2 regions of the Bradyrhizobium sp. LTSPM299 genome follow, and region 1 is predicted to be linked to the other one. Evidence: riboswitches for the same ligand, from Rfam matches in the RefSeq annotation. Region 1 holds a riboswitch; the other holds the start of a gene.

Region 1 (15,473 bases):
CGAAATCCAGCAGACCACGACCGAGCTCCTGATGGAGGTGATCGGCCCGTTTGCCGCGCCCTATGACGAGCACGGCGACGCCGGCTCCAACGAGAGCATGGATTGGAGTGCACAGATCGCGCCGAGCTACTTCAACAACCGCAAGGTTTCGATCTACGGCGGCTCCAACGAGATCCAGCGCAACATCATCAGCAAGGCGGTGCTGGGGCTGTAAGCCACAAGTTCAGCTGTCGTCCCCCGCCTTGTGCGCAATTGCGCACTGGGGCGGGGGACCCAGCACGCCGCGGCGTCCGTAGGTCACGATGACAGCCGGTGTGTACTGGATCCCCGCATTCGCGGGGATGACGAGGGGAGATCGGGGCGGCAGTGGTGCCCCATGCGATTTTGGAGAGACGGTAACATGGATTTTGATCTGTCCGAGGAGCAGCGGCTTCTCAAGGAAAGCGTCGACGGGCTTCTCACGGATGCCTACGATTTCGATGCGCGCAAGAAGTACATGAAGGAGAAGGGCGGCTGGAGCAAAGCGCTCTGGGGCAAGCTTGCCGAGCAGGGCCTGCTTGGTCTGCCCTTTGCGGAGGCCGATGGCGGCTTCGGCGCCGGCGCGGTCGAGACCATGATCGTGATGGAGGCGCTCGGCAAGGCGCTGGTGGTCGAGCCTTATCTGGCCACGGTCGTCATCGCCGGCAGCTTCCTGCGCCACGGCGGCTCGGCCGAGCAGAAGGCGACATATATTCCCGGCATCATCGACGGCAGCAAGACCTTCGCGTTCGCGCAGCTTGAGAAGAGCTCGCGCTACGATCTGCACGACGTCGTTACGACGGCGAAGAAAAAGGGTGACGGTTGGGTGATCGACGGCGAAAAATTCGTCGTGCTCAACGGCGAGAACGCCGACACCTTGATCGTCACTGCGCGCACCAAGGGCGGCCAGCGCGACAAGACCGGCGTCGGCGTGTTTCTTGTGCCGGCAGACGCCAAGGGCATCACTCGCAAGGGCTATCCGACCCAGGACGGCCTGCACGCGGCCGACATCACCTTCACCAATGTCGAGGTCGGCGCTGATGCCGCGATCGGCGATCCTGAGAATGCGCTGCCGCTGATCGAGCGCGTGGCGGACGAAGCCCGCACCGCAATCTGCGCGGAAGCCGTCGGTGCGATGGACGAGTCGTTGACGAGCACGGTCGAGTACATCAAGACGCGAAAGCAGTTCGGCGTTGCGATCGGCTCGTTCCAGAGCCTGCAGCACCGCGCCGCGGACATGTTCGTGGCGCTGGAGCAGGCCCGCAGCATGTCGATGCTCGCGACCATGGCGTCGGACTTCGACAACGCCAAGGACCGTGCCAACTCGGTCGCCGCGGCCAAGGTGCAGATCGGCAAGTCGCTGAAGTTCGTCGGCCAGCAGTCGATCCAGCTCCATGGCGGCATCGGCATGACCATGGAGGCCAAGATCGGCCACTACTTCAAGCGACTGACCATGATCGAGAACACGCTCGGCGACACCGACTACCACCTCCGCCGCGTCAGCGAGGGCGGCGGGCTGCTCTAGCCTCATGATGACTGTCATCCCCCGCCTTGTGCGCACTTGCGCACTGGAGCGGGGGATCCAGTACACCGCGGCTTCTCGGTTCTAGCTGCGCCGCCTCTGGAATACCGGATCGCCCGCGTTCGCGGGCGACGACACCAAGTGGAGCCCAACAACAATGAAAAACACTCCATTCGATCTCACCGGCACCGTCGCCGTCATCACCGGCTCGAGCCGCGGCATCGGCCGTTCCTCCGCCGAACTGCTCGCAAAGCTCGGCGCCAAGGTCGTGATCTCCTCGCGCAAGGCGGACGCCTGCAAGGAGGTCGCTGACGGCATCAACAGCAACGGCGGTGATGCGATCGTCATCCCCTGCAACATCTCGCGCCGCGAAGAGGTCGAGGCGCTGATCTCGGGCACGATCAAACATTACGGCAAGATCGACACGCTGGTCTGCAACGCAGCGGTGAACCCCTATTACGGCCCGCTGCTCGACATCAAGGACGAGGCCTTCGACAAGATCATGGGCTCGAACGTCAAGAGCAACATCTGGCTCTGCGCGCTCGCCGTTCCGCAGATGGCCGAGCGTGGCAAGGGCTCGGTCGTGATCATCTCCTCGATCGGCGGCTTGCGCGGCTCGACGGTGATCGGCGCCTACGGCATCTCGAAAGCGGCCGACTTTGCGCTGTGCCGCAGCCTCGCCGGCGAATGGGGTCCGAAGGGCGTGCGCGTCAATTGCGTGGCGCCGGGCCTGGTGAAGACCGATTTCGCTCGCGCGCTGTGGGAGGATCCGGAGAACCTGAAGCGCCGCACCGCGTCGTCGCCGCTTCGCCGTATCGGCGAACCCGAGGAGATCGCCGGCGCGGTGGCCTATCTCGCCTCCGACGCCTCGACCTTCATGACCGGCCAGACCATCGTGATCGACGGCGGCGTCACCACGGCAGCGACGTAACGCTCAGTCGCTCGATAAAGTAGCGCTCAATCGCTCCACAAACTCGTCATGCCCGGCCTTGTGCCGTGCATCCACGTCTTGGTGTAGCGAGAAGCAAGCCGTGGATGGCCGGGACAAGCCCGGCCATGACGGATGGAGCCAGTCTCTCATACCTGCGCCAGCGCCTGATCGAGATCCTCGATCAGGTCGTCGGCATGCTCCAGCCCCGCCGAGAAGCGGATAAAGCCTTCGCTGATGCCGAGTTCGGCACGGGCTTCCGGCGCCAGGCGCTGATGTGTCGTGGTCGCGGGATGCGTGACCAGGCTCTTGGCGTCGCCGAGATTGTTGGATATCCGCGCGATCTTCAACGCGTTGAGGCAGCGGAAGGCGCCGGCCTTGCCGCCCGTCACCTCGAAGCCGACCAGCGTTGAGCCGGCGCGCATCTGCTTCTTCACCGTCTCGGCCTGCGGATGGTCGGCGCGGCCGGGATAGACCAGCCGCGTGATCTTCGAATGGTTCGCCAGCACGTCGGCGATCTTCGCCGCGCTCTCGGTCTGCGCCTTGACGCGAATGCCGAGCGTCTCAAGTCCCTTCAGCAGCACCCAGGCGTTGAACGGCGACAGCGACGGCCCGGTCTGGCGCATGAAATTATGGATGTGCTCGGCGATGAAAGCTTCGGACGACAGGATGACGCCGCCGAGGCAGCGGCCCTGGCCGTCGATGTGCTTGGTCGCGGAATAGACCACGACGTCGGCGCCGAGCGTGAGCGGGCTCTGCCAGATCGGCGTTGCGAACACGTTGTCGACGATCAACCGGGCGCCGCCGCTGTGCGCGATCTTGGCAATGGCCGCGATATCGAGCACGTCGAGTGTCGGATTGGTCGGGCTCTCCAGAAAGAAGGATTTGGTGTTCGGCCGCAATGCGCGCTGCCACTGGTCGAGATCGAGACCATCGACCAGCGTGGTTTCGATACCGTAGCGCGGCAAGAGGTCCTGCACCACGTAAAGGCACGAGCCGAACAGGGCTTTCGACGCGACCAGATGATCGCCGGCCTTCAGCGGTGCGAGGATCGCGGTGGTCACCGCGGCCATGCCGGTCGCAGTCGAGCGCGCGGCTTCGGCGCCCTCCAGCTCGATCATGCGGCGCTCGAACATCGCGATCGTCGGATTGGAATAGCGCGAATAGATAAAGCCGGGATCCTGGCCCTTGAAGCGCGCCTCGCACTGCTCTGCGCTGTCGTAGACATAGCCCTGGGTGAGGAACAGGCCTTCCGACGTCTCGCCGAATTGCGAGCGCAGCGTGCCGCCATGGACGAGGCGGGTTTCGGGACGATAGTGGGCGGTAGATTTGGCTTCAGACATGTGACCTCCGACGCGGCCATTCCCTTGGGAAAATAGCCACAAAAAAACCGGCCTGGAGAAACCTCCACAAGCCGGGATCACACTGTCCCCGGCCTGTTTAGCGACTTATTTAACGTGGCTGCAAGCCGGCCGGCTCAAATCACCACGGGATAAGTGTTGCTGATATTCCCTCACGGCCTTTCCGTCAAGGCGGTCATCGGATAACTCGTAAAAGCCCATATTTTGGGGCTTGGATGGCCGCTCAGGGTATGATTTTGGGCCATCTCGAGGGGCCGCGCCGTGTCGTTCACGCTGGAAGAAGAATCCAACGGAATCTTGCCCGACCGCATGATCGCGGAGATGGCGGAGGCCGGCCTCATTCTGCCGGCGTACCCGTTCATCGAGAGCCAGATCCAGCCGGCGAGCCTCGATCTGCGCCTCGGCGACATCGCCTACCGCGTCCGTGCGAGCTTCCTGCCGGGGCCCGACTCCACCGTTGCCGAGCGCATCGACCAGTTGAAGCTGCACGAGATCGATCTGTCCGACGGCGCGGTGCTGGAGACCAATTGCGTCTATATCGTCCCGCTGCTGGAAAGCCTGGCGCTGCCGCCGGAGATCGTCGCCGCGGCCAACCCGAAGAGCTCGACCGGCCGGCTCGACGTCTTCACCCGTGTGATCGCCGACGGCACCCGCCGCTTCGACATGATCGGCGCCGGCTATCACGGGCCGCTCTATGCCGAGATCAGCCCGAAGACCTTCCCTGTGCTGCTGCGCGAGGGCTCGCGGCTGAGCCAGGTGCGCTTTCGCATCGGCGACGCGGTCCTCAGTGCCGATGAGCTCGACGCGCTGCATGCCGCCGAGCGGCTGGTCGATATCGACGATGCCGATCTGGTCGAGGGCGTTGCGCTCTCGGTCGATCTCTCCGGCGAGAATTCGAACGGCTTCGTCGGCTACCGCGCCAAGCGCCACACCGGCGTGGTCGATGTCGACCGCCGCGCCGGCTACGCGGTCGACGATTTCTGGGAGCCGATCAAGGCGCGCACCGACGGCAGTCTGATCCTCGATCCCGGCGAATTCTATATCCTCGCTTCAAAGGAAGCCGTGCAGGTGCCGCCGGATTACGCCGCCGAGATGGTGCCGTTCGATCCCCTGGTCGGCGAATTCCGCGTCCACTATGCCGGCTTCTTCGATCCCGGATTCGGCTATGCCGGCGCCGGCGGGAAGGGGTCGCGCGCGGTGCTCGAAGTGCGTTCGCGCGAAGTGCCGTTCATCCTCGAGCACGGCCAGATCGTCGGTCGTCTGGTCTATGAGAAGATGCTCGAGCGGCCCGACGCGATGTACGGCCAGCGCATCGGCTCCAACTACCAGGCGCAGGGCCTGAAGCTCTCGAAGCATTTTCGGGTGTAGCGATATTCTCTCCGTCGTCATTCCCCGCGAAAGCGGGGAATCCAGTCCGCCGCGGCCCCTGAATAGATAACGTACGCCTCTGGAATACTGGATCGCCCGAACGAGTCGGGCGATGACACTGCATGTGCGTTGGTTGCGTCGCTTCTCCGGCGATGACACACTCTGGCAAAACAACAAACGGGAGCGAACATGACCGGAGAGCAGGGCGCGCAAGAAGCGCAATGGCGGAAATGGCGCAGCGTCGCCGATCTCTACCATGCCTTCTTCACCGGGCTGATCCTCACCGTGGTGACGCGGCGCGGCACCGCCGATGCGGCCGAGTTCGTGTTCCGGGTGTTTCGCCGCCAGCAGCAGGAGCGCTTCCTGCCGGGGCTCAAGAAGCTCGGCCTTGACGACCTGCCGCCGGCGGTCGCCGCCGCGCAATATCACTACCTCTCGAACTGGATCGGCGGCGTGCATGTCGAATACATGCACGAGACCGACCGCAAGGCCTGGATCCGCTATCCGCCGCCGCGCTGGATCTGGAAGGGCACCGCGATCTGCGGCGTGCCCGGCGAAGTCTCGCGCGCGATGCTGCGCGGCTGGCACGCCAACAATGGTGCAGCCCTCGGCGATCTCAGGCTCGGCTTCGTCTGCACCAAGCAGAGCGTCGACGGGCAGGATGGACTTGAAGGCTATTACTGCGAATACGACCATCCGCTCGAGCTCGACCAGCGACTTGTCTTCGCGCGCCATCTCGAGGCGCCGCTGTTCGATTCCAGCACCGCGCCGGCACTGCCGGTCGATAGCTGGCCGAAGCCGCGCCTCGAAAAAGCCTATCGCAACTACGCGATGGAATATGTGAAGACGGCAGCACCCGTGATCGTGCAGGTGTTCGGCCCGGAGGATGCGAGCTATCTGCTGCATCTCACCGGCAAGCTGATTGGCATGCAGTATTTCGACGAGGTCGCGCATGCGCTTGGTGGTCGTCGTGGCCGTGCGGCGGAATTTGCCGCGTTCCTGCGCGTGCTCTTCGAGTCGCAGGACGATGTCGCCGAGATCAGCGAATCCGAGGGTCAGTTCGAAATCCGCCAGCAGGGCTGGAAGCTGATGGCCGACGTCGCCGATTATCATCCGGCCTGCGCCAGCGTGCTGACGGGTATGTTCGAGGGGCTGGCGGCCGGCTGCGGGCGGCATATTCCGGTGCATTTGCAGCTGAACGGAAGCGCCCGCGCGCAGTTGGTGTGGTCGGTGGGGTAGTGCGAAAGTTCACCTGCAATCGCGCAGGTCCCCCTTGCGTCCCGCGCAGGTGGAATCGGCTGCCACCATGGTAGGGAAACACCATGCGCGGCTCCCGAAGATCGCGCACGGGAGACGAAATGTCCGATCTCGGCCTCGCCGAAATACCCGTCGACGAACACGAGCGGCCGCTGCCGCCGCCGGTGGCCAGGCCGGCGCGCAATGCGCTGCTCGACGGACCGATCCTGCGCACGCTGCTGTGGCTGGCCTGGCCGAATGTCATCGCGCTGTCCGCCGGCACCTGCGTGGTGATCGCGGAGACCTCCTATATCGGCCGCCTTGGTGTCGAGTCGCTCGCGGCGATGACGCTGGTGTTTCCCTGCGTGATCCTCACCATGACGATGTCGGGCGGCGCCATGGGCGGCGGCGTGGCATCCTCGATCGCGCGCGCGCTCGGCGCCGGCGAGATCGAGCGCGCCTCGACGCTCGCGGCACACGCGTTGCTGATCGGCCTGACCTTCGGTCTGACATTCATGCTGGGCATGTTGATCTTCGGTCCACGTCTGCTCGAACTGCTCGGCGGCCGCGGCAATGTGCTGGCGCAGGCAGTCGGCTATTCGCAGATCTTCTTTGGCGGCGCGATCCTGCCCTGGCTGATGAACACCATGGCCGGCATCCTGCGCGGCACCGGCAACATGAAACTGCCGTCGACCATGATCCTGTCGTCGGCGGTGTGGCAGATCTTGCTCGGCGGCACGCTCGGGCTCGGCCTCGGTCCGGTGCCGCAATTCGGCATGCGCGGCGTCGCCGCCGGTTCGCTGATCGCCTATTCGATCAGCATCACCGTGATGGGCTGGTATCTGTTCTCCGGCCGCGCCCGCGTCGTTCCGAAGCTCAGGGGATTGCGGGTGCAGGGGGCGATGTTCATCGACGTCCTGAAGGTCGGCGCGATCTCCTGCTTCTCGCCGCTGCAATCGGTTTTGACGATCTCGATCTTCACCCACATGCTGGCGCAATTCGGCACCGCGGTGCTCGCCGGCTACGGCATCGGTGCGCGGCTCGAATTCATGCTGACCTCGGTCGCGTTCGCCGTCGGCATCGCTTCGGTGCCGATGATCGGCATGGCCGTCGGTGCCGAGCGCATCGCCCGTGCCCGGCGCATCGCATGGACCGCGGGCACGATGGCATTCCTGATGGTCGGCGCGGTCGGCAGCTTCATCGCGGTGTTCCCCGACCTCTGGGTCAATCTCTTCACTGATGATCCGCATGTGCGGAGCACCAGTCATCAATATCTCTCCACGGCCGCGCCGATGTACGCCTTCATCGGGCTGGCGATGTCGATGTATTTTTCCTCGCAGGGCGCCGCCAAGGTGCTGGGTCCGGTGCTGGCGCAAAGCGCGCGGCTGATCTTCATCGCGACCGGCGGCTGGTGGCTTTCGACGCATGACGCGACCGCGCAAAACTTCTTCACCCTCGCCGCTGCCTCGATGGGCGTGCTCGGCACATTCTCCTGCCTCAGTGTGATCCTGACGCGCTGGGGCAAGCCCGCGCCGATCGCCAAGGTGCAGCCGGCGTTGTCTTGAGGCCTTGATTCAAGCAAGCCGTCATTGCGAGGAGCGATAGCGACGAAGCAATCCATACTTCCGCGCGGGCGGTGCGATGGATTGCTTCGCGGAGCCTGTCATCGGGCGCGCATTCGCGGGACCCGTTGGCTCGCAATGACGGGGATAGAGCTGCGCGCCGGTCGTATCACCGCTGCCGGTGCCGCCGGCCGTGACGTCCACCGCCGCCGAAATTCGCCATCCGCATGATTTGCGGGATCATGCCCATCAGCTCGCCGCCGCCACCGCCGCCGAGCATGCCCATGATATCGCCGCCACCGATGCCGCCCAATCCGACGCCGTAGCTCTCGGGGGTGCTCGGTATTCCGCCGCCATATGTGCTGGCGCTGCCGCCGCCAAAGCTGCCGGGGATGCCACCGAAGCCGCCGCCGAGGCCGGGAATTCGGCCGCCGCCATCCAACATGCCGCTCATCATCGGGCCCATGGTCTGCATCATCATGGCGAAGCGGCGCTTGCCCATCTTCGCCTTCATCATTTCCAGCATCGGCGCCATTTGCGTCATCATGTCCTGGCCGCCTCCGCCGCCCAGGAATTGCGCCTTCGCGGGTGTCGATGTCAGCGCAAACAGCAGAAGCAGCGTGGCCGCCTGGCACACGACCTTGTCGGCTCCCGTCATGGCAAACCCTCCCGTGCGCCCGCAGCCCACGATTGCGGGCGAGGATCCGGACGCACGGGGTGAGGCTTAGAGGCGGAAGCGGCCCTCTTCTGTGAGGAAGGTCACGCAGCTTTCCCATCCCTGACCGAGCGGGCCAGTGCGGTCTGCATCGCAGCCGCGCCGAGATCCATCTGCGCGTCCATATAGGGCGCGACCTCGTGCGGCAGCACGTCGGCGATCCACACCACGCGGCAGCGGCCGTCGGCCTCGGCGAACACCTGTGCCGACGCCGAGTGCTGCTTCAGCCGCTCGCTGGTGATCGCATAGACCAGCCGCTGCCGTTTGTCGTCGCAATCGACCAGCGTCTCGCGCGCCACCGAGCCGTTGCCGAAGGTGACGATGCGCACGTCGCCCTCGAGCTGGGTGTCGGTGACGAAGCCCGGCGCCAGCCGCGTATGCAACGCCCCGAAATCGCGTAGCGCGTCCCAGACGTGGTCGGCCGGCGCGTCGATCGGGATGTCCTTGTAAATCGAAGCCATAGTTCAGTCCTTTCTATTTGAAGAGGTCGTCATTGCGAGGAGCCAACGGGTCGCGCGAATGCGCGCCCGATGACAGGCTCCGCGACGAAGCAATCCATCCGTCCGCATGCGCGGGCCTGTGGATTGCTTCGCTTCGCTCGCAATGACGGTGGAAACTTAGGTGCACACCGCCTCGACATTGTTGCCATCGGGGTCGATCAGGAACGCCGCGTAATAAGTCGGGCTGTAATCCTTGCGATGGCCCGCGGCGCCGTTGTCTTTGCCGCCGGCCTTGACGCCTTCGGAATAGAATTTCTTGATCGCGTCGTGGTTCGATGCGCGGAAGGCGATGTGGGCGCCGCCCGCGGACTTGCCCTTGTGCAGATGCAGCCAGAGTGCGGGCTCGCTCTTCGGGCCGAAGCCGGCGCCGCTGTCGTCGCGCGAGCAGAGCACAAAGCCGAGCGGCGCCAGTGCGGCGGCGTAGAAGCGCACGCTGGCGTCGAGGTCACTGACGCGCAATCCGATATGGTCGTACATGATTGGTCTCCAGATGGGGGCCCGTCGATGACGCGCGGCCTGGAGAAACCCTAGCTATTGCAGCGCGAGACGTTCTTGGAAAATCTTGCGGTCGCCGCGGGAGGCCTGGCGGAATTTCAGCGGCGAGGCGCCGGCGGCGCGGTGGAAGCTGCGCACGAAATTGGAGAGATCGCCGAAGCCGACGTCATAGGCGATGTCGGTGATCGGGCTATCATCGTCGGCAAGCCGGCGCGCCGCATGACGCAGCCGCGAGCGCACCAGATATTGATGCGGGGTGACGCCGAGCACCGCGGAAAACAGCCGCAGGAAATGGAATGTGCTGAGGCCGGCCTGATCGGCCGTATCGTCGAGATCGATGCCGCGATGCGAATTGGCATCGATCCATAGCGCGGCCTCGACCGCGCGACGGCGGTCGCGCAAGCCGGCGGTGAGGGGTTTGGCCTTGCGGTCGGAGACCAGTTCGACAAGGCGGCTGACGAGGAGATGCCCGACCTCGTCGAGGCCGACGTCGCTGTTGCCATCTGCCGCCGTTTGCGCGAGTTCGCCCAGCACCATCAGCTCGGACAGCGGCGGCACCGAGCCGACCTGCCAGACCGCGGCGCGGTCGCCGATGGTCTCCACCAGCTCCGGATCGAGGAAGAACGAGAGGCACTCGTCGCCGACCACGTGATCGTGGGTGCAGGTGTATTCGTCGCCGGGATGGCCGATCAGGAACGATCCGGCGACCAGTTCATGGAAGCGGCCGCGGCAATGGCAGCCGAAACTGCCCTTGCGCACATAGGACACCGAATGGCTGGCAAACTGCTCGACAAACGGCTTGTCGCCGGGCTCAGCCGTGCAGCAAAACTCGTTGACGGTGATGCGATCGCGCTGCAACAGCGTGGTGCGGTTCATGCCTAGGATTTAGTGCATGATCCGGAAAAGTGGAGTCCGGTTTTCCGATAAGATCATGTACAAACAAAAAAGTTAGGTCATGTGCGAAGCGCACATGACCTAAGGATGCGGCCGCGGCGGCGCAACCGGCAGCAGCACGTCGAACAGGGTCTTGTTCGTGATCGTCTGCGCGCCATCGATCGAAAGCAGCCGCCGCTTCGAGATGCCGCCGCCGTGCGGCGAGATCGGGTCGGCATAATGGCCCGCTTCCAGCACGCGGTGGCAGGGCACGATGATCATGAAGGGATTGCGGCTGATCGCCTGCGCCACCGAATGGACCGCGCCGGAGGCGCCTAACGCACGCGCCACCTCGTCATAAATCAGGGTTTCGCCGCGCGGAATCGTCCGGACAAACTGGTAGACGCGCTGGTTGAAAGCCGGGATGTCGGTCATGTCGAGCGTGACGCCGGACAGGTCGCTGTTGCCGCCGCGCAGGATCGCGGCGATGCCCTCGATCGCGACCTCGATCTCCTCGGATGGCCGTATGTCGCGGGCGTCGGGATAAAGCTGGAACAGCCGCCTGCGGGTCTCGATCTCGCGTGCTTCGGGAAGCTGCACCCCGACCACGCCCATCTCTCCCCATGCGATGCCGCATCGGCCGATTGCCGTGTCGAAAATGGTATACCCACGCCCCGCCATGACAGCACCAACCCCGGGAGAGATGTTAGCACCCTTGCCATCGCGCGCACCTGGAATCTTAACGTTCGGTTAAGGATGTCGCTGATGGCTCCGGACCGCCCGTCCGGTGTCCAAAGCCCGGCCTCCGGTCACGCATCTTAAAGGCATGGGCGCTATCTGTTCGTCGGTGCTGCTCCACGAGGCCCGGGCCTCTCGATACGGTCGGCGGAACGATGACGAGAACGAGCGCCGATCGATCGCCTGGCCACACGGGCGAGGTCGGACCAGCGACCGGGCGCTTTCACCCCCTGGCGGCATTGCTGTTGCTGGCCCTGGCGATCCGCCTTCCGCTCGCTGTCTGGCCCAACATCATCCATCCCGACGAGATCTTTCAGTACCTCGAGCCGGCCTGGCGGCTGCTCGGCCATGACGGCATCATCACCTGGGACTGGCGTTACGGTATCCGCGGCTGGTTCCTGCCGACGTTGCTGGCGGGGCCCGTCGCTGTCGGCGACCTCGTTGTGCCTGGTGGCGCGGGGGCCTTCGTGGTGCCTCGCCTGGTCGCCGCGCTCGCATCGCTGTCGATCGTGGCCAGCGCCTGGTTTCTCGGCGCGCGGATCTCGAGAACCCACGCCATCGTTGCGGCCTTTGTCGCCGCGATCTGGTTCGAGTTCATCCTGTTCGCGCCGCACACGTTGAGTGAACCGTTAGCGACGGCGCTCATCGTGCCGGCGGCGCTGCTGTTGACCGGCGGGCCATCGCAGCGACGCCTCGTCATCGGCGGTGCATTGCTCGCGCTCGCCTTTGTCTGCCGCTTTCAATATGCGCCTGCGATTGCCGTGCTGGCTATCGGCGTGTGCTGGCGAAACTGGCGGAATCTGATTCCGCTGGTCGCCGGCGGGCTCGTCGTGCTGCTGCTCGCTGCCATGGTCGATGTCGCACATGGCGTCGTCCCGTTCCGTTGGCTGATCGCGAACATCGAGCAGAATCTGCTGCACGACCGTGCGGCCGAGTTCGGCCTGCAGCCTGCGGTGACCTATCTCGTCAGTTTCTGGATGGTCTGGTCAGTGGCGGTCGTGCCGCTGCTGTGGGCGATCTGGCGCGGCGCGCGACACGCACCGTTGTTGCTGGCCGTGGCGCTCGTGAACCTGGTCTTTCACAGCCTGATCGGACACAAGGAATACCGTTTTGTCTTTTTGTCGATAGTCCTGCTCATCATCGTGGCGGCGCTGGGCTCGGCCGACTGGATCCAGTCGCTGCGCGCGAAGCGCGCCTGGCGACGGTGGGCGCTGCCGCTCGTTGCCGGCGGATGGGCGCTGGTCTCGGTGGCACTCGCCGGGGCAAGCGAAGAAATGCATGACGACTGGATGCGCGGCGTCGGCGCGTCACAGCTGGCGGCGGAATTGCGCAGCGATTCCAAATTGTGCGGTCTCGCGCTTTACGATGTTCCCTTCCATTTGCTGCCGGGGCAGGAACGGCTGGCGGGTTCGTCGCCGCTCTACGCGCTGCAGCCCGGCGATCCCCTTGCGAAGGGAAATCTTCCGGCTCTGGTGCAGGCGACAAAGCCAGCCTTCAATCGCATCCTGGCACGCCCGGCCTCGGCAGCCGATCTCCCTGCGGATTTTTCACGGCGCAGTTGCGCGGCCGTCGGCAACGGCGATGCCTGCGTCTTCGTGCGAAGCGGCACCTGCGACGCGGTGGCGGCTGTAGCACCATTCGTCATCAATGACGTGCTCGTGCGGCTCGACTATTAGCGGCGAGTGACCCGTGACCGCTGTGAATGCACGCTTGATCCTTGCCGTCGGCCCGGGCTATTGTCCGGCACGGTCTTGAGCGGTAAAGCGGACTTAAGCGATTGAGATCGCGGGCGTAGTTCAATGGTAGAACGGCAGCTTCCCAAGCTGCATACGAGGGTTCGATTCCCTTCGCCCGCTCCAATTCGTTCAGCGATTTAGCGGTTGACCGATAGCGGCTCCACGGCACGCTCCAAATGTTGCCGTTCCGCTCCTCACCGCCACCCAAGCGCAGGCGCGATCTGGGTCAGAATAGTCTCGATCACATGCGAATTGTAGGCGACGCCGAGCTGATTGGGGACGGTCAGCAGCAGGGTATCGGCCTCCGCGATCGCCTCGTCCGTCTTGAGCTGCGCGATCAGTGCCTCCGGCTCGGCGGCGTAGCCGCGGCCGAAGATCGCGCGCGTCCGCTCATCGATGAAGCCGATCTGGTCTTCCTCCTGCCCGTTTCCGAAATAGGCGCGGTCGCGATCGTCGACCAGCGCGAAGATGCTGCGGCTCACCGAGACGCGCGGCTCGCGCGCATGACCGGCCTCCTTCCAGGCCGCACGGTAGGCCCGAATCTGGGCCGCCTGCTGGACGTGGAAGGCTTCTCCGGTCTCGTCGTTCTTGAGGGTCGAGCTCTGCAGGTTCATGCCAAGTTTGGCCGCCCAGATCGCCGTGGCGTTCGAGCCGGCGCCCCACCAGATTCGGTCGCGCAGGCCTTCCGAGAGCGGTTCGAGCCGCAGCAGACCGGGAGGATTTGGAAACATCGGCCGCGGATTCGGCTGCGCAAAGCCTTGCCCGCGCAGCAGGTCGTAGAAAATCTCCGCGTGACGCCGCCCCATGTCGGCGTCGGTCTGGCCCTCAGGCGGCTGATAGCCGAAATAGCGCCAACCATCGATCACCTGCTCAGGCGAGCCCCGGCTGATGCCGAGCTGCAGGCGTCCGCCGGCGATCAAATCGGCTGAGCCAGCGTCCTCGACCATGTACATCGGATTTTCGTAGCGCATGTCGATCACGGCGGTGCCGATCTCGATGCGGCGGGTCCTGGCGCCGACCGCCGCCAGCAGCGGGAACGGCGAGGCGAGTTGGCGGGCGAAGTGATGGACGCGAAAATAGGCGCCGTCCGCGCCCAGTTCCTCGGCGGCGACGGCGAGGTCAATGGATTGCAGGAGCACATCGGCGGCCGAACGCGCTCCCGATTGCGGTGAGGGCGTCCAGTGTCCGAACGAGAGGAATCCGATCTTTTTCATACCGGCCATGTAGGCATATTCAGGGTGATTTGCGAACGGCGAAGTGCGCCATCATGCGTCCAGGTCGTATGGCCTGCGTCGTTGCGCGGCTTGCGATGAGGCGGCGAGCCGCCTAGCTTTCGCTCCCCACCATTTCCCCGCCATCACGCTCCCCGCAGGTCCCGATGTCGCAGCCGCTTCTGTTTCAGCCGATCACGCTTCGCGGTGTGACATCCCGGAATCGCATCCTGATCTCGCCGATGTGCCAGTATTCGGCGATCGATGGCCTCGCCAATGACTGGCATCTCGTGCATCTCGGTAAATTCGCGCAAGGCGGCGCCGGGCTCGTGATGGTCGAGGCCGCGGCGGTTACGGCGGAGGGCCGCATCACCCATGGCGATGTCGGGATCTGGAACGACGAGCAGATCGCGCCGCTGGAACGCATCGCGGCGTTCCTGAAGGATAATGGCGCGGTGCCGTCGATCCAGCTCGCCCATGCCGGCCGCAAGGCCAGCATGCAGCGGCCCTGGTATGGCAATGCCGTGCTTGACGATTCCGACCGCGCCCGCGGCGATTTGCCATGGCGGACGGTCGCGCCGAGCGCGATCCCGATGGAGGAGGCCTGGCTGATGCCGCACGCGCTCGAAGTGGCCGAACTCACAGCGCTGCGGGAGCAATGGCGTCGCGCCACCTTGCGCGCGTTGGAAGCCGGCTTCGAATTCGTCGAGGTGCATTGCGCGCATGGCTATTTGCTGCACGCATTCCTGTCGCCGCTGTCGAACCGCCGGACCGACGCCTATGGCGGCGACCGCGCCGGGCGCATGCGCTATCCGCTCGAGATCATCGAGACCGTGCGTGCCGCCTGGCCCGCGGAGCGGCCGCTGTCGGTGCGGATCTCCTCGGTCGACGGCATCGATGGCGGGTTACAGCTTGAGGACCAGATCGCGTTTGCCCGCGAGGCCAAGGCGCGCGGCGTCGATCTGATCGATTGCTCCTCCGGCGGCCTGCTCGGCTCGGCGACCGCGGCGCGGATTCCGCGCGGCTATAGTTTCCAGGTGCCTTATGCCGACGAGATCCGCCGCTCCGCCGACATCGCCACCATCGCGGTCGGTCTGATCTTGCATCCGCAGCAGGCGGAAGATGTCCTGGCGAAGGGCCATGCCGATCTGGTCGCGATCGGCCGTGAGGCGCTGTTCGATCCGAACTGGCCGCTGCATGCCGAGCTTGC
Region 2 (15,473 bases), on a different contig from region 1:
GCGCTAACCCACCCTGCGTATCTCTACGAATCCCCGGCATCCTGCAGCGGGTGGCGGGCCGGATGGGCATCGTGCAGCATCACGGCAAGCTGGTGCAGTGGCGCATCGCGAAAACCCTGCTTCTCGATCGCAGCCACCGTCGAGAGCACATAGTCGCGATTGTTGCCGGAGCGGCCGTGGCCCTGCTGCACGAAGCGTAGCTGCTCCGAGAGCGACAGCCGTCCGGCATATTGCACATGGCCGCGATCGACCACATAGGCGAGAGCACTAACCCGCTGCTGCGCCTCGTTCTCGAGCCACACCGAGCGCATCACCTCGCGATAGACATTGGTGGTCTGCTCGCGTGCGCGCAAATAGGCGATGGTGTCATTGCGACGTGTTGCTGCGACACGAAACGCGATGCCGCGGCAGGCGCCGCCGCGGTCGAGCCCGAGCACCAGGCCGGGCTTTTCCGGGGTGCCGCGGTGATCGAAGGAGTAGACGCAGAGCGCGCGGTGCTCGCCGATCAGCCGCGCCGGCACCTGTTCGATGAACTCAAAGCCCGGCTTCCACATCAGCGAGCCGTAGCCGAACACCCAGAGGTCGCCGTCGGACAGGTCAGGGGAGGGAGCGTTTGCAGGCATTGAGGTGAGGGGCTATCAGAACACGCGGGGGAAACGAAGTGAATTCCTAGCGCTTTCAGCGCCGCTTTGCCGCTTCGATTTTGACAAATTCGCCCGCCAAAGGACGCCGCATGTCTGACATGACCATTGCACCGCGCCGGCGCTCGCGTTTCGGCCTCTATTTCGTCCCCGTCCTGGTCCTGATCGCCGCGGTGGCGTGGACCGGATTCTGGTTCTATGCCGCCTCCCAAGTCGGCGTGCAGGCCGACGCATGGCGGGCCCAGGAGGCCAAGGCCGGCCGTGACTATGATTGCGGCAACCGCTCGGTGGCGGGTTACCCGTTCCGGCTCGAGATCCGCTGCGAGGACCCGAGCGTGATGCTGGTCTCGCAGACCGCCTCGCCGCAGACAGCGTTCGTGGCGCGGCTCGCCGAGATCCTGGTGGTGGCGCAGATCTACGATCCCAAGCTCGTGATCGCGGAATTCAAGGCGCCGGCGACGCTCGCCGAGCACGGCGCGCCGCCGTCGCTGTCGATCAACTGGAGCAAGGGCCGCAGCAGCGTGGTCGGCCTGCCGGCAGTGCCGCAGCGTGCCTCGCTGGTGTTCGACGATCTCGCCATCGACCGGATCGGCGGCGCGACGCCGGCACCGGTTGCGCGCGCGGGTCATGTCGAGCTGCACGGCCGGCAGGTCGACGGACCGACCCCGGACAATCCGGCGATTGAAACTGTGCTGCAGATCGCCGGCGGCACCCTGCAGGATGTGCATCCGCTGCTGACCCAGCCGTTCAACGCCGACATCCATGCGCGGCTGAACGGCTTGAAGGATTTTTCGCCGAAACCGTGGCCGCAGCGCTTCCGCGAGATCCAGGCCGCCGGCGGCAGCATCGAGATCATGCAGTCGCGGATCGAGCAGGGCGATCTGCTCTCGGTCGCCGCCGGCACGCTGCGTCTCAACGCCAATGGCCGCATCGACGGCGAGCTGCAGATGACGGTCGCCGGCCTCGAGCGCGTGATCCCCGCGCTCGGCATCGACAAGATGCTGGATGAGGGCGTGCCGCAGGCAACGCTGGATCGCGTCGCGCCGGGCGTGAAGAGCCAGGACATCAGCAATCTGTTCGGTGCGCTCGATCGCGCGCTTCCCGGGCTCGGCAAGGCGATCAAGCAGAACGCCAATGCCGGCCTGACTGCGGGCATCAATTCGCTTGGCACCGACGCCGTGCTCGAGGGCAAGAAGGCCCGCAGCTTCCCGCTGCGCTTCGCCGACGGCGCGGTGCTTTTGGGCCCGCTGAAGGTCGGACAGATTCCGCCGCTGTTCTGAGCGGGACTCCTTTTATTCCTCACGCGCGGTATCGCGGATTGCGGCGAAGTATTCCCGCCGCCACGATGAGAAAAACGTGATCGGAATCTTACGCGCATCAGCGAATATCGCCGTCTGATCGCCGCTCTCTCCCACCGGGGAAACAATCTGGTGTGGGAGGCGACCTATGAGAGTACTCACGGGAATCTTGCTCGGCGGCATCCTGGTGGCGGCGAGTCCCGCATGGGCTGACGACGATGCGTCGGACTTGCGTGCGCTGAAGGCGCGCCTGAAGCAGCTCGAGCAGCGCATGGACTCGCAGGCGCGCAAGCAGGAGGTGCAGGCCTCCAAGGCGGACGCGCAGATCGCGACCAAGGCGCCGTCGGCGTTCGACCCCTGTGTATCAGGCAAGCTCTGTTACAAGGGCGTCAGCCTCACCTTCGGCGGCTGGATCGATCTCACCGGCATCTATCGCAGCCGCAATCTCGCCTCCGATACCGGCTCGGTCTTCAATTTCATCCCGTTCCCGCAGAGCAAGAACTACAACACCGGCGAGCAGCGTTTTTCTGCGCGGCAGACCCGCTTCTCGGTGCTTGCCGAAGCCGACGCGACGGCGAACACCCATATCGCGGGCTTCGGCGAGATCGATTTCGAAGGCGCGGCGCAGACCGCAAATTCGGTCGCGACCAACTCCTATAATCCGCGGCTGCGGCAGGCGAGCATTGAGATCGACCGCACCGATCTCGGCCTGCATGTTCTCGCCGGCCAGACCTGGTCGCTGAATGCGCCGAGCAAGGCGGGCATCGACCCGCGCGTGGCCGAGACGCCCGGCGTGATCGATTTCGAACTGGTGCCGGGCTTTCTCGGAGCGCGGCAACCCGGCGTGCGCGTCTGGCAGGATATCGGGCCCGAGTTCAAGCTCGCCGTTTCGGCCGAGAATCCGCAGACATCGTTCTTCGGCGGCAACACACCGCTGGTCGGCACGCCGGCGGCCGGGCCGCAGGGCGTGCTGAATCCGAACCTGCTGGTGAACCTGACCGGGCCGGGCGGCAGCTTCTTCAACAACGCGAACAATGTCAGCTTGAACCACATCCCTGATATCACCGTGAAAGCGGCGTGGGATCCGCGGCTCGGGCCTTACAGACTGCATGTCGAGGGCTGGGCGGAGTATCGCGACTTCTACGATCGTTTCAACTTCGCCAATCACGACGTCAACACCGTAAGCTTCGGCGGTCACCTCTCGGCCGAGATCGTGCCGAAGACGCTGGACGTGCAGGCCTCGGCCTCCTACGGCGCGCTCGGCCGCTTCACGGCAACCCCGTTTCCGGACGTGACTGTGCGGCAGGACGGCTCGATGCAGCCATTGCCGATCACGGCATTCCTTGTGGGGACGGTCTGGCATACGACACCATCGCTCGATCTCTATGCCTATGCGGGTCTGGAGAAGACCAAGGCGACGTTCTCCGATGTCGGGACGGTGCCGTTCGGCTACGGCAATCCGCTCTACAACAATCTCGGCTGCAACACCGAAAACTCGCCGGCCGCGACCTGCAACGGCAATACCTCGGAGGTCAGGCAGTACACCGCGGGCTTCTACGACACGATCTTCAAGGGCACCTACGGCACCATCAAGGCCGGCGCCCAGTATTCCTACACCCAGCGCTTCGCGTTCTCAGGCGTCGGCGGTGCGCCGAGGAGCGACGACCACATTGTGATGACGCAGATCCGGTACTACCCGTTCTAGAGCATGACGACGATGCGCGTATGTGAGGTGGGCACGCAGCTCGGGCTCCCTCGCCCCTTGCGGGGGAGGGTTGGGGAGAGGGGTAGCCCCGGGCGAGACGATCGATGAGCGCATCGCTCTCGCAATCCCTTAATGTCTTCCGTCATTGCGAGCGAAGCGAAGCAATCCATCTCTCCATACATGCGGAGCGATGGATTGCTTCGTCGCTATCGCTCCTCGCAATGACGGGCGTTTGACGTTCGAGCGCGCAACGAATTCGATGTCGTCCTGGCTTTCGCCAGGACGACGATGGGGTGATTGCCGCGCAATCAGTCTCGCATCGCACGCATCACTCCGACTTGTTCGCCAGATTCGCGTGCGGGCGGCCGAAGTCGGGGGCGGCGGAGTCCTGGCCGATCTCGACGATGCCGCGGCGGATGGCGCGGGTGCGGGTGAAATGATCGAACAGCGCCTCGCCGTCGCCGCGCCGGATCGCGCGGGTGAGTTTTGCGAGATCCTCGGTGAAGGTGCCGAGCATCTCCAGCACGGCGTCCTTGTTGGCGAGGAACACGTCGCGCCACATCGTGGGATCGGAGGCTGCGATGCGGGTGAAATCACGAAAACCGCCGGCGGAGAATTTGATCACCTCGGATTCCGTCACCTGCGCCAGCTCATCGGCAGTACCGACGATGGTGTAGGCGATCAGATGCGGCAGATGACTGGTGATCGCGAGCACGAGATCATGATGATCCGGCGTCATGATCTCGACCTTAGCGCCGAGCGCAGCCCAGAACGCGCGCAGCCGGCCAGTCGCCGCAGGATCGGTACCTTCCGGCGGCGTCAAAATGCACCAGCGGTTGATGAAGAGCTCGGGAAAGCCGGAGTCCGGGCCGGAATGCTCGGTGCCGGCGACCGGATGCGCCGGCACGAAGTGCACGCCATCAGGCAGATGCGACGCCATGTCCTTGACGACAGCGCCCTTCACCGAGCCGACGTCGGAAATGATCGCGCCGGGCTTGAGATGTTCAGCGATCTCGGCCGCGACCGGACCGCAGGCGCCGACGGGAATGCAGAGGATGACCAAATCTGCATCCTTCACCGCCTCCGCATTGGTTGCGAACACCTGGTCGACGATGCCGAGTTCGGCGACGCGGGCGCGCGTCTTCTCCGAGCGCGCGGTGGTCACGATCTCGCCGACCAGCCCTTGCGCACGGGCGCCGCGCGCAATCGAGCCGCCGATCAGGCCGAAGCCGATCAGCGCTACGCGTTTGAAGATCGGAGTTGTCGTCACGTCAACGGTCACTTTCCGGCCAGGAAGTCGCGCAGGCCCTCGACCACGAGGCGGTTGGCCTCCTCGGTGCCGATGGTCATGCGCAGCGCATGCGGCAGCTTGTAATTGTTGAGCGCCCGCAGCACCAGGCCGCGCCTGGTGAGATAGGCATCGGCCTCGGCTGCGCTCTTGCCCTTCTCGGTCGGGAAATGGATCAGCACGAAGTTCGCGACGCTCGGCGTCACCTTGAGCCCGAGCTTGCCGATCTCCTCGGTCAGCCAGTTGCGCCAGGTCTCGGTGTGAGCCTTCGACATCTGCACATGCGCGGAGTCCTCGATCGCCGCCGCCGCCGCCAGCATCGCCGGCGCCGAGACGTTGAACGGACCGCGGATGCGGTTGCAGGCGTCGACGATATGCGCCGGGCCGAACATCCAGCCGATCCGCAGTGCCGCAAGGCCGTGGATCTTCGAGAAGGTGTGCGCCACCACGGTATTCTCGGTGGTGGCCACCAGCTCGATGCCCATCTCGTAGTCGTTGCGCGAGACGTAATCGGCATAGGCGGCGTCGAGCACCAGCACCACATGCGAGGGCAGGCCGGCGTGCAACCGCTTGACCTCGTCGAACGGCAGATAGGTGCCGGTCGGATTGTTCGGGTTGGCGAGCCAGACCAGCTTGGTGCGCGGCGTCACCGCCTTAAGGATCGCATCGACATCGGCGGTGAGATTGGTCTCGGCCGCGACGACGTTCTTCGCGCCGTTCGCCATCGTCGCGATCGGGTAGACCAGGAAGCCATGGGTGGTCGAGATCGCCTCGTCACCCTGACCGAGGTAGGTATGCGCGAGCAGATTGAGGATCTCGTCGGAACCGGCGCCGCAGATGATGCGGTTGGGATCGAGACCGTAGGTGCGCCCGATCGCCTCGCGCAGCACCCGCGAGGTGCCTTCCGGATAATCCTCCAGATGGTCGACCGCGTGCTTGTAGGCCGCCATCGCCTTCGGCGACGGGCCAAACGGCGTCTCGTTGGCGGACAGTTTGAACACCTTGCGGCCCGGTTCCGGCACCGGGCTCTTGCCGGGCGTGTAGGGCGCAATATCGAGAATGCCGGGATTCGGCACGGGGCGGGACATCTTCAACTCCGGATAGGCGGGCGGCATAAGAGTCTGAATGACTTCAATTCAGGACTTTGCCGACCCATTCGTGGGAACCGTATAGCGCGTTGCGTGGCTGCCGACGAGGGCCGACGAGCGGACCGAGGCGCCGGCCTTGATCAAAGCGAGCTTGATGATCTCAAAGCCGCTCTTATGAGGGTCTTGCCCCGTGACCGAGACCAGCAGCGCCGCGCCGTCGAAGGCGGTGTCGGGCACCGCGACGATCTCGGCCAGCGGCGCCAGCGCGCGGGCGACGTCGGCGTTCCAGCCGGAGACGCGCACGCTCCACATCTGGACTTCGGTGACCATGGCGTCGTCGGCGACCCGCGAGACCACGAACACCGGCAGCGCGGCCGGATGGTCGGCGCGCTCGAGGAACGGCAGCCGCGCGATGATCTTCGGCGCGCCGTCGGCTTCGAGCGCGTTCCACCAGGGCGTGCGGCTGGAGATCGCGGAGACCAGCGCGAGGTCGCCCTTGGATTTCGCTACCGCTTCGACCGCGGCCTGTGCGCTGAAATGCGCCACATAGGGTACCACGAAGCCGAAATGAAACCGTGCCGAATCCCGCATCGCGGATTCGCCGACCGAAACGTCGGCATGCACCGCGAACGGCGCTTGGACGTAGGTGAAGGTCGAGATGATGACGCGCCAGATGCTCTCGATGGTGTCGAGCGGCAGGATACCGCGATGACGCTCGACCAGGCCGCGCATCATGCTGGCCTCGCGCGCCGGGCGAAACGCCGAGCCGACCTCCTGGGTCTGCTTGACCTGGATCAGGCGGTCGATGATGTCGCCGCGCGCCATCAGCAGGCGGTGAACCTGCTCGTCGATACTGTCAATTTCTTTGCGCAGCTCCTGCAGTGAAGGCGGCGCCGGGGGTGGCTTGGACATCGGAAAACCTTGAGGTCCGGGCGGCCCGATGCCGCGTCAGACAGGGCCCTGATTAGAAAAGACGGGCGCCGAAAGCAAAGAGAAACGTCGCGGCTCAGCCCTGCGCTGACAGGGTTAACCATGCCCCTGGGCCGGGCTGTCTTGACGACGGGAGGACCGAGGACTAGCTTTGCCGTACTCCGTGGTCATTTGAGCCGGCCGGCTTGCAGCCACGTTAAACAACTCGCTAAACAGGCCGGGGACGCATCAGCTCCCGGCCGAACCTTTTGTTCAGGCCGGTTTTTTTATGGCTTGATCTCCGTTCGAGGCCTCCCGCGTGGAGGCGAGGTCGCCTACATGAGCAACGGACGTCCGATAGCAAGCCCGCCGATCCACAGCGATGATCGCGCCCATGAGACGGATCATCCGTCGTCTTTGGTGGCGAAGTTCGGGATGGATCAGCCGTTGAAGCTCGATTGCGGCGTCGATCTCGCACCGTTCCAGATCGCCTACCAGACCTATGGCGAGCTCAACGCCGACAGGTCCAACGCGATCCTGGTCTGTCACGCGCTGACCGGCGACCAGCATGTCAACAATATCCATCCTGTCACCGGCAAGGCCGGCTGGTGGGATACGATGGTCGGTGTTGGCAAGCCGTTGGATCCCGAAAAATACTTCATCATCTGCTCCAACGTGATCGGCGGCTGCATGGGCTCGACCGGGCCGGCCTCGATCAATCCGGCTACGGCCAAGGCGTGGGGGCTCGATTTTCCGATCATCACGATCCCCGACATGGTGCGTGCGCAAGCGATGCTGATCGATCGCCTCGGCATCACGACGCTGTTCTGTGTGGTCGGCGGCTCGATGGGCGGCATGCAGGCGCTGCAATGGACCGCGGCCTACCCGGAGCGCGTGTTCTCGACGCTGGCGATCGCCTGCTCGACACGCCACTCGGCGCAGAATATCGCGTTCCATGAGCTGGGCCGACAGGCGGTGATGGCCGATCCGGATTGGCGCGGCGGCCGCTACGTCGACGAGGATACGCATCCGCACCGCGGCCTCGCGGTGGCGCGGATGGCCGCGCACATCACCTATCTCTCGGACGCCGCGCTGCATCGCAAGTTCGGGCGGCGGATGCAGGACCGCGAACTGCCGACCTTCTCGTTCGACGCCGATTTCCAGGTCGAGAGCTATCTGCGCTACCAGGGCTCGTCCTTTGTCGAGCGCTTCGACTCCAACAGCTACCTCTATCTGACCCGCGCGATGGACTATTTCGATATCGCCGGCGACCACGACGGCGTGCTGGCGAAGGCGTTCACCGGCATCAAGACGCGCTTCTGCGTGGTGTCGTTCACCAGCGACTGGCTGTTTCCGACCTCGGAATCGCGTGCGCTGGTGCACGCGCTGAACGCGTCGAGTGCGCGGGTGTCGTTTGCCGAGATCGAGACCGATCGCGGCCACGACGCCTTCCTGCTCGACGTGCCCGAATTCCTCGATATCGTCCGCGCCTTCCTGCACTCCGCAGGCAAGGCGCGCGGACTTAACGATAGCGACGGCCAATCATGAACATCCAGCAGACATTGCCATTGCAGGGCGTCGCGCCCGAGCGAACCGGAAGCTATCGCACCGACCATCTGCTGGTCGCTGACATGGTTGCGCCGGGCTCGCGCGTGCTCGACGTCGGCTGCGGTGACGGCGAGTTGCTGCAATTGTTCGAGAGCCGCGGCATCGACGGGCGCGGCATCGAGTTGTCGCGCGAGGGCGTCAACCGCTGCGTCGCCAAGGGGCTGGCGGTGGTGCAGGGCGACGCCGATACCGATCTCGTCAACTATCCCGACGATGCCTTCGACTACGTGATCCTGTCGCAGACGCTACAGGCGACGCGGCAACCGAGGGTGGTGCTGGAAAACCTGCTGCGCATCGGCCAGCGCGCCATCGTCTCGTTCCCGAATTTCGGCTTCTGGAAGATGCGGCTGCAGCTCCTGATCGGCGGCCACATGCCGCGCACCGAGAACCTGCCGGCGACCTGGTACGACACATCAAACATCCATTTCTGCACCATCAAGGATTTTGTGGAGCTGTGCGGCGAGATCAACGTCAAGATGGAGCGCGCGGTCGCGCTCGATCTCTACGGCCGTCCGGTGCCGCTCAATCTGCCCTGGTGGGTCTGGAATATGTTCGGCGAGCAGGGCGTGTTCCTGCTCAGCCGGGGCACGAAAGGGAAGTGATTGCCTTTGGCGTCATTCCGGGATGGTCCGAAGGACCAGACCCGGAATCTCGAGATTCCGGGTTCGATGCGTTGCATCGCCCCGGAATGACGGCTCACACCGGCGCCGCCACCATCGACCTCGGATCGCGCACCGGCCAGCGTCCGGCCTCCACCAGCGCGATGAAGCGCTCCACCATCTCGTTGAACAAGGCCGGCTCTTCGAGATTGAGCACGTGTCCCGCCTTCGGAAAGAAGGCGAGGCCCGCGGCCGGCAAATGCTTCTTCAGGAATAGGCTCGGCGCGATGCAATTGTCGTCCTCGTCGCCACACAGGATCAGCGCCGGCGTCGGCACGCGTCGGATCGCTTCCGTCATGGTGTAGATCGAGGGCCGGCCGCCTTGAAAGCTGCGCATCGTGTTCGCCGAACCCTTGGCATCATGGCGCGCCAGCGCGGCGTAGAAATCGGCGTGGCCGCGCGGATCCTTCAGCAGGAACGGGATCCGGCTCGGCGCCTCGCGCGTCACCTTCGCAACCTCGACGGAGCCGATCGCCTCGTACTGCGCGGCATTGGCGCGGCACTGCGCGCGGAAAGCGTCGAGGTTCTCGAGGGCCGAGCCGGAGCCGACCGCGGCCAGCGTCATCGAAAGCGCGCGCTCCGGCGCGTTGAGGCCGATCTGCAACGAGGAATACGAGCCCATCGAGAGGCCGACGAAATGCGCCTTGTCGATCTTGAGGTGATCGAGCACCGCGAGCGCATCGGTATAGAAATGCTGGTAGGTGTAGACGTCTGCAGTCGGCGGAACGTCGGACGGCGTGTAGCCGCGCGCCGAATAGGCGATGCAGCGGTGCCCGCGCGAGAAGTAGCGCAGCTGCGGTTCCCAGTTGGTGTGATCAGCCGCGAATTCGTGCAGGAAAATGATCGGGGTTCCGTGGCCGGCCTCTTCGAAATATAGGCGGACATTATCTTTCGTCATGGCACGGGGCATTGAACCTTCCTCTCGTGGGTCGGCTCCAGATTTGCAGTTAATTTCCGAGGCTGCAATGCGGCAGTTCCGGTTCTTTTTCGTCATCGAATCATCGCGGAATGACCCAGAAATCGTTGTCGCAGCGCCGCATGAAATCGTCCTCCCGCCACATCCCGGCACTCAAAACCACCGCCGCGTTTCGCAAGGAACGTGGTCGGGGAACCGGGGGTGTTACAGAGGATCTCATCGAGTATGGTTCAGTTGCTTGCGTATCGCCGGTCGCTTCGTCTTGTCGCGCTGGCTCTGGTTTCGCTCACTCTCGCCCTCATTTCAGCCGCTCCGGCTTCGGCACGACCGTATCATTCGCGTCACGCGCATTCGGCCCATGCCGGCTATCATGCGCGGCACTATGCCCGTCACCACTATCGGCATGCGGCACGGCTGTCGCGCGCGGAGCGTGGCGCCGAGCAGACGTTCGGCTTCGCTGACGCCAATGCGGCCGCGATGTCCGGCGCGACGGTGCCCAACACCGGCGGTGTGGCGGAAGCAAGCAGCTTCGGCTCGTCCGGCATCGTCTCTGAAGCGCGCCAATATATCGGCGGCAACCCGACCGGTCGCGGCAGCCTTTGGTGCGCACGGTTCATGAACATGGTGCTGCAGAAATCCGGCTATCATGGCACCGGCTCCGACATGGCGAGCTCGTTCGCCAAATACGGTCAGCGCATTTCAGGCCCGCAGGTCGGCGCCATCGCCGTGATGGGCCGCCGCGGCGGCGGTCATGTCGGCATCATCACCGGCGTCGATGCGAACGGAAATCCGATCATGATCTCCGGCAACAACGGCAACCGCGTTCGCGAGGCGCCGGTGTCGCGCGGCCGGATCTATGCCTATGTGATGCCGACGAACTGAATTGTCGTTGCCGGCGTTGGCTCTACTCTACACCAACGTCGGCTGCTCGGCCGCGATCACATCGCCGACGGCGACCCCGCCGTCGGAGATGATCTCGGCATAGATGCCGCACTCATTGTGACCGAGGCGCTGCATCAGCGCCTGCGGGACCATGAGATCGCGCGCGCCGGTGTCGGGATCGACATTGACCGCGGCGCAACGGGTGATGCGCTTCACCACCTTCGCCCGTGCGCTGCCGATCGCAATCGTCTGATCGAGCAGGCCGGCTTCATGCCAGGCCGGCCAGCCCTCGACATAGAGGTTGGCACGGAAGCGCAACGGATGGACCGGTGCCTGCACCAGGTTCTCGATGGCGCGCAGACTTGCGAGATTGATGATGGAGATCACCTTGCGGGGGACGTCGGAGAAGCTGTGGCCGGGACTCGCCAGCACTTTCGGCGGGCCCTTGATCCTGCTGGTGTGCGTGTCGGCGAAATAGCGTTCGATCGCGGCGCGGCCCGCGGCGGTCTCGAGGTCACCCTGGGCGACCATCGCGCCATCCCGGCGCAGTGTCAGCACATGGCTGTCATCGTCGAAATGGGCGCACAGCGGCGCCAGCCACTCGTCCCGCTGCAGCATCAGGAAATGCGGCTTCGGCAGCCATTTTGGTGTGGAAGGGTCGAAACCGCTCGGACCATTCTCGATCGCGTAGCGGCGATCGGACCACAGCGTTTGGCCGACATTCAGCTCGGCACGTGACAGCGGCTCGGGCGTGAGGCCCTTGACGGGGTAACGGTAGATACCGGTGATCTTGGCTGAGGACATGCGCGTTCCTTCCAGGCGCCCGCATTATCCTGTTTGGCGGGCGAGGAAAACCGCCCCGAGACGCAGGCGATCAATCGGAACGTACAGCGCCCGGCGCGTCGAGAATCCGCTGCATGAAGACCAGATCGAGCCACCGGCCGAACTTGCGTCCGAGTTCCGGCATGCGCCCAACCTCGACAAAGCCCGCCTGCGCGTGCAGCCGCAGCGAGGCCGGATTGCCGCCGTCGATGCCCGCGATCAGGACGTGCTTGCCGAGCGCGGTGGCGGCGGCCACGAGCTCGTCGACGATGATGCGCCCGAGCCCACGGCCACGATGGTCGGCGTGGATGTAGACGCTGTGCTCGACGCAGTAGCGGTAGCCCGGAAAGGCCCTGAAATCGCCGAAGGTACCATAGCCGAGGACGGTCGTGCCCTCGGCGGCAACCAGCACCGGATAGCCCAGCGCCTGTCGCGCCTTCATCCAGGCCAGCCGCTCGGCCTCGGTGTCCTGTTTCTCCGTCCATACCGCGTTCGAGTTGGCGACGGCGTCATTGTAGATCGCGGTAATCGCGGGAATGTCCTGTTCGGTGGCAGGGCGGATGGTCATCACAGGTTCCTCGGCAAGTTCCTCGGATTGGGTCTTGAAGCGGGCGGATCGTCCACTATGTAAGACGATATGTCAATTACAGAGGACAAAGCCAGTGATGGCCTTGGGCGGCGAATCCGCTCCGAGCGGGAGACGCGCGGCTGGTCGCTGGCGGAACTCGCCGGGCGGGCCGACGTCTCCAAGGCGATGCTGAGCAAGATCGAGCGGACCGAGGCCAGCCCAACGGCCGCGACCCTGTCGCGGATCGCGACGGCCTACGGCCTGACCATGGCCGCCCTGTTCGAGGCGGTCGCGCCCGTCCATGCCCGTCTCCAGCGCGCCAAGGATCAGCCCGTGTGGCGCGATCCGAAGGCGGCTTATCTGCGGCGGCAGGTGTTTCTTCATCCTGCCAATCCGCTCGAACTGGTGGAGATCGAACTGCCTGCCCGTCAGGAGGTCGGCTTTCCCGCCAGTGCCTATCACCTGATCCGTCAGGTGGTCTGGGTCATCAGTGGACGCCTCACCCTGATGGAGGGGGCTATCAGCCACGAGCTTGCCGCGGGCGACCGGGTCGAGCTTGGCCCGCCATCGGACATTGTCTTCCGTAACGAGACTGCTCAGTCCTGCCGCTACCTTGTCGCTGTCGTGCGGCGCTGACTGATTCACCGGGCGAAATCGCGAGCTTTGGCTCTTCCGTTTTGAAACCAAGTGCCCACATCTGTGGCAAGCCTGAAAAATGATGGCGACGACCAGAGGCTGGTTGAGGAACGTCAACGCGGCCCGCGGAAACCCAATGAAGATGCTGGAACCATGCCTGATAGGGTGGTGACGGCAGGCCGAGGGAAAACGAATGAATATTGAGAAGTACACCGAGCGTGCGCGCGGATTTATCCAGTCTGCCCAGTCGCTCGCAATGCGCGATGGCCACCAGCAATTCTCGCCGTTGCATCTGCTGAAAGTGCTGCTGGACGACAGCGAGGGGCTCGCCGGCGGTCTGATCGACCGCGCTGGGGGACACTCTCGCGCAATCCTGAAAGCGACCGAAGAGGCGCTGGGCAAGCTTCCGAAGGTCTCGGGCAATGGTGCCGGGCAGGTTTACCTGGCCCCGGAGCTGGCGCGCGCCTTCGATGCGGCGGAGAAGGCCGCCGACAAGGCCGGCGACAGCTTCGTCACCGTGGAGCGGCTGCTGCTCGGGCTCGCGCTCGAGAAGAACAGCGAGGCCGCCAACATCCTCAGCAAGGGTGGCGTCACCCCGCAAAACCTCAACGCGGCGATCGAATCGCTGCGCAAGGGCCGCACGGCTGACTCTGCGACCGCGGAGAATGCCTATGACGCGCTGAAGAAATATTCCCGTGATCTCACGCAAGCGGCACGTGACGGCAAGCTCGACCCGGTGATCGGCCGCGACGAGGAGATCCGCCGCACCATTCAGGTGCTGTCGCGGCGAACCAAGAACAATCCCGTGCTGATCGGCGAGCCCGGCGTCGGCAAGACCGCGATCGTCGAGGGGCTGGCGCTGCGTATCCTCAATGGCGACGTGCCGGAGAGCCTGAAGGACAAGAAACTCCTGTCGCTCGATATGGGCTCGCTGATTGCGGGCGCAAAATACCGCGGTGAGTTCGAGGAGCGGCTGAAGGCCGTGCTGCAGGAGGTCACGTCCGCCGAGGGCGGCATCATCCTGTTCATCGACGAGATGCACACGCTGATCGGCGCCGGCAAGGCCGACGGCGCGATGGACGCGTCCAACCTTCTGAAGCCCGCGCTCGCCCGCGGTGAGCTGCACTGCATCGGCGCCACCACGCTCGACGAGTACCGCAAGCATGTCGAGAAGGATGCCGCGCTGGCGCGCCGGTTCCAGCCGATTTTCGTGCCTGAGCCGACCGTCGAGGATACCATTTCGATCCTGCGCGGGTTGAAAGACAAATACGAACAGCACCACGGCGTGCGCATCACCGATTCTGCGCTGGTGGCCGCGACCACGCTGTCGAATCGCTACATCACCGACCGATTCCTGCCCGACAAGGCCATCGACCTGATGGACGAGGCGGCGGCGCGGCTGAAGATGCAGGTCGATTCCAAGCCGGAAGAGCTGGATTCGATGGACCGGGAAATCATCCGGCTCAAAATCGAGCAGGAGGCTTTGAAAAAGGAAAGCGATCCCGGCTCCAAGAGCCGGCTGCAGACCTTGGAAAAGGAACTCGCCGATCTCGAGGAGAAATCGGCGGCGCTGACCTCGCGCTGGAGCGCGGAGAAGAACAAGCTCTCCAACGCGCAAAAGCTGAAGAGCGAACTCGATGCCCTGCGCACCGAACTTGCCAACGCGCAACGCAAAGGCGAATTCCAGCGTGCGGGTGAGCTCGCCTATGGGCGGATCCCAGAGCTTGAGAAGCGGCTCGCCGATACCGAGGCCAACGAAAACGCTGGCGAGATGATGGAGGAGGCGGTGACCGCCAACCATATTGCGCAGGTCGTCTCGCGCTGGACCGGCGTGCCGGTCGACAAGATGCTCGAGGGCGAAAAGGACAAGCTCCTGAAGATGGAGGGCAGCCTCGCCAACCGCGTGGTCGGCCAGGCCGAAGCCGTGCGTGCGGTGGCAACCGCGGTGCGCCGGTCGCGCGCCGGGTTGCAGGACCCCAACCGGCCGATGGGCTCGTTCATGTTCTTAGGTCCCACCGGCGTCGGCAAGACCGAGCTGACCAAGGCGCTTGCGGCGTATCTGTTCAACGATGAGACCGCGATGGTCCGGCTCGACATGTCGGAATACATGGAGAAGCACTCGGTCTCGCGGCTGATCGGCGCGCCTCCGGGCTATGTCGGCTACGATGAGGGCGGTGCGCTCACCGAAGCCGTGCGGCGTCGGCCCTATCAGGTCGTGCTGTTCGACGAGATCGAGAAGGCGCATCCGGATGTCTTCAACGTGCTGCTGCAGGTGCTCGACGACGGCCGCCTGACCGATGGCCAGGGCCGCACCGTCGATTTCCGCAACACACTGATCATCATGACCTCGAACCTTGGTTCGGACTTCCTGGTGAACCAGCCGGAAGGCGAGGACACCTCAGCGGTGCGCGACCAGGTGATGGGCGTGGTGCGGGCGCATTTCAGGCCGGAGT

Evidence for each region. A riboswitch is a leader RNA that binds a small molecule or an ion and turns the genes downstream of it on or off. The one in region 1 is predicted to bind S-adenosylmethionine.
Region 2: linked by a shared signal. The riboswitch ahead of metX (homoserine O-acetyltransferase MetX) and the one ahead of UP10_RS28275 (O-succinylhomoserine sulfhydrylase) in region 1 are both predicted to bind S-adenosylmethionine.

Annotation. Positions count from the first base shown of each region.
Region 1 covers NZ_JYMU01000055.1:27,146-42,618, reverse strand. Annotated here, with positions in the region: gene pimC (pimeloyl-CoA dehydrogenase large subunit) at 1-214, shown strand, start outside; gene pimD (pimeloyl-CoA dehydrogenase small subunit) at 401-1,543, shown strand; gene UP10_RS28280 (SDR family NAD(P)-dependent oxidoreductase) at 1,698-2,471, shown strand; gene UP10_RS28275 (O-succinylhomoserine sulfhydrylase) at 2,618-3,811, opposite strand; SAM riboswitch at 3,888-3,967, opposite strand; gene UP10_RS28270 (2'-deoxycytidine 5'-triphosphate deaminase) at 4,091-5,197, shown strand; gene UP10_RS28265 (hypothetical protein) at 5,387-6,436, shown strand; gene UP10_RS28260 (MATE family efflux transporter) at 6,556-7,998, shown strand; gene UP10_RS28250 (hypothetical protein) at 8,165-8,653, opposite strand; gene UP10_RS28245 (SRPBCC family protein) at 8,755-9,171, opposite strand; gene UP10_RS28240 (VOC family protein) at 9,328-9,687, opposite strand; gene UP10_RS28235 (helix-turn-helix transcriptional regulator) at 9,742-10,581, opposite strand; gene UP10_RS28230 (methylated-DNA--[protein]-cysteine S-methyltransferase) at 10,681-11,259, opposite strand; gene UP10_RS28225 (glycosyltransferase family protein) at 11,472-12,992, shown strand; tRNA gene UP10_RS28220 (tRNA-Gly) at 13,102-13,175, shown strand; gene UP10_RS28215 (LLM class flavin-dependent oxidoreductase) at 13,247-14,266, opposite strand; gene UP10_RS28210 (NADH:flavin oxidoreductase/NADH oxidase) at 14,431-15,473, shown strand, end outside.
Region 2 covers NZ_JYMU01000004.1:503-15,975, forward strand. Annotated here, with positions in the region: gene UP10_RS00040 (gamma-glutamylcyclotransferase) at 24-623, opposite strand; gene UP10_RS00045 (DUF2125 domain-containing protein) at 734-1,921, shown strand; gene UP10_RS00050 (hypothetical protein) at 2,088-3,644, shown strand; gene UP10_RS00055 (prephenate/arogenate dehydrogenase family protein) at 3,973-4,914, opposite strand; gene hisC (histidinol-phosphate transaminase) at 4,923-6,020, opposite strand; gene UP10_RS00065 (chorismate mutase) at 6,069-6,932, opposite strand; SAM riboswitch at 7,104-7,183, shown strand; gene metX (homoserine O-acetyltransferase MetX) at 7,269-8,477, shown strand; gene metW (methionine biosynthesis protein MetW) at 8,474-9,139, shown strand; gene UP10_RS00080 (alpha/beta fold hydrolase) at 9,234-10,106, opposite strand; gene UP10_RS00085 (TIGR02594 family protein) at 10,338-10,994, shown strand; gene UP10_RS00090 (MOSC domain-containing protein) at 11,022-11,798, opposite strand; gene UP10_RS00095 (GNAT family N-acetyltransferase) at 11,869-12,384, opposite strand; gene UP10_RS00100 (helix-turn-helix domain-containing protein) at 12,454-13,020, shown strand; gene clpB (ATP-dependent chaperone ClpB) at 13,214-15,473, shown strand, end outside.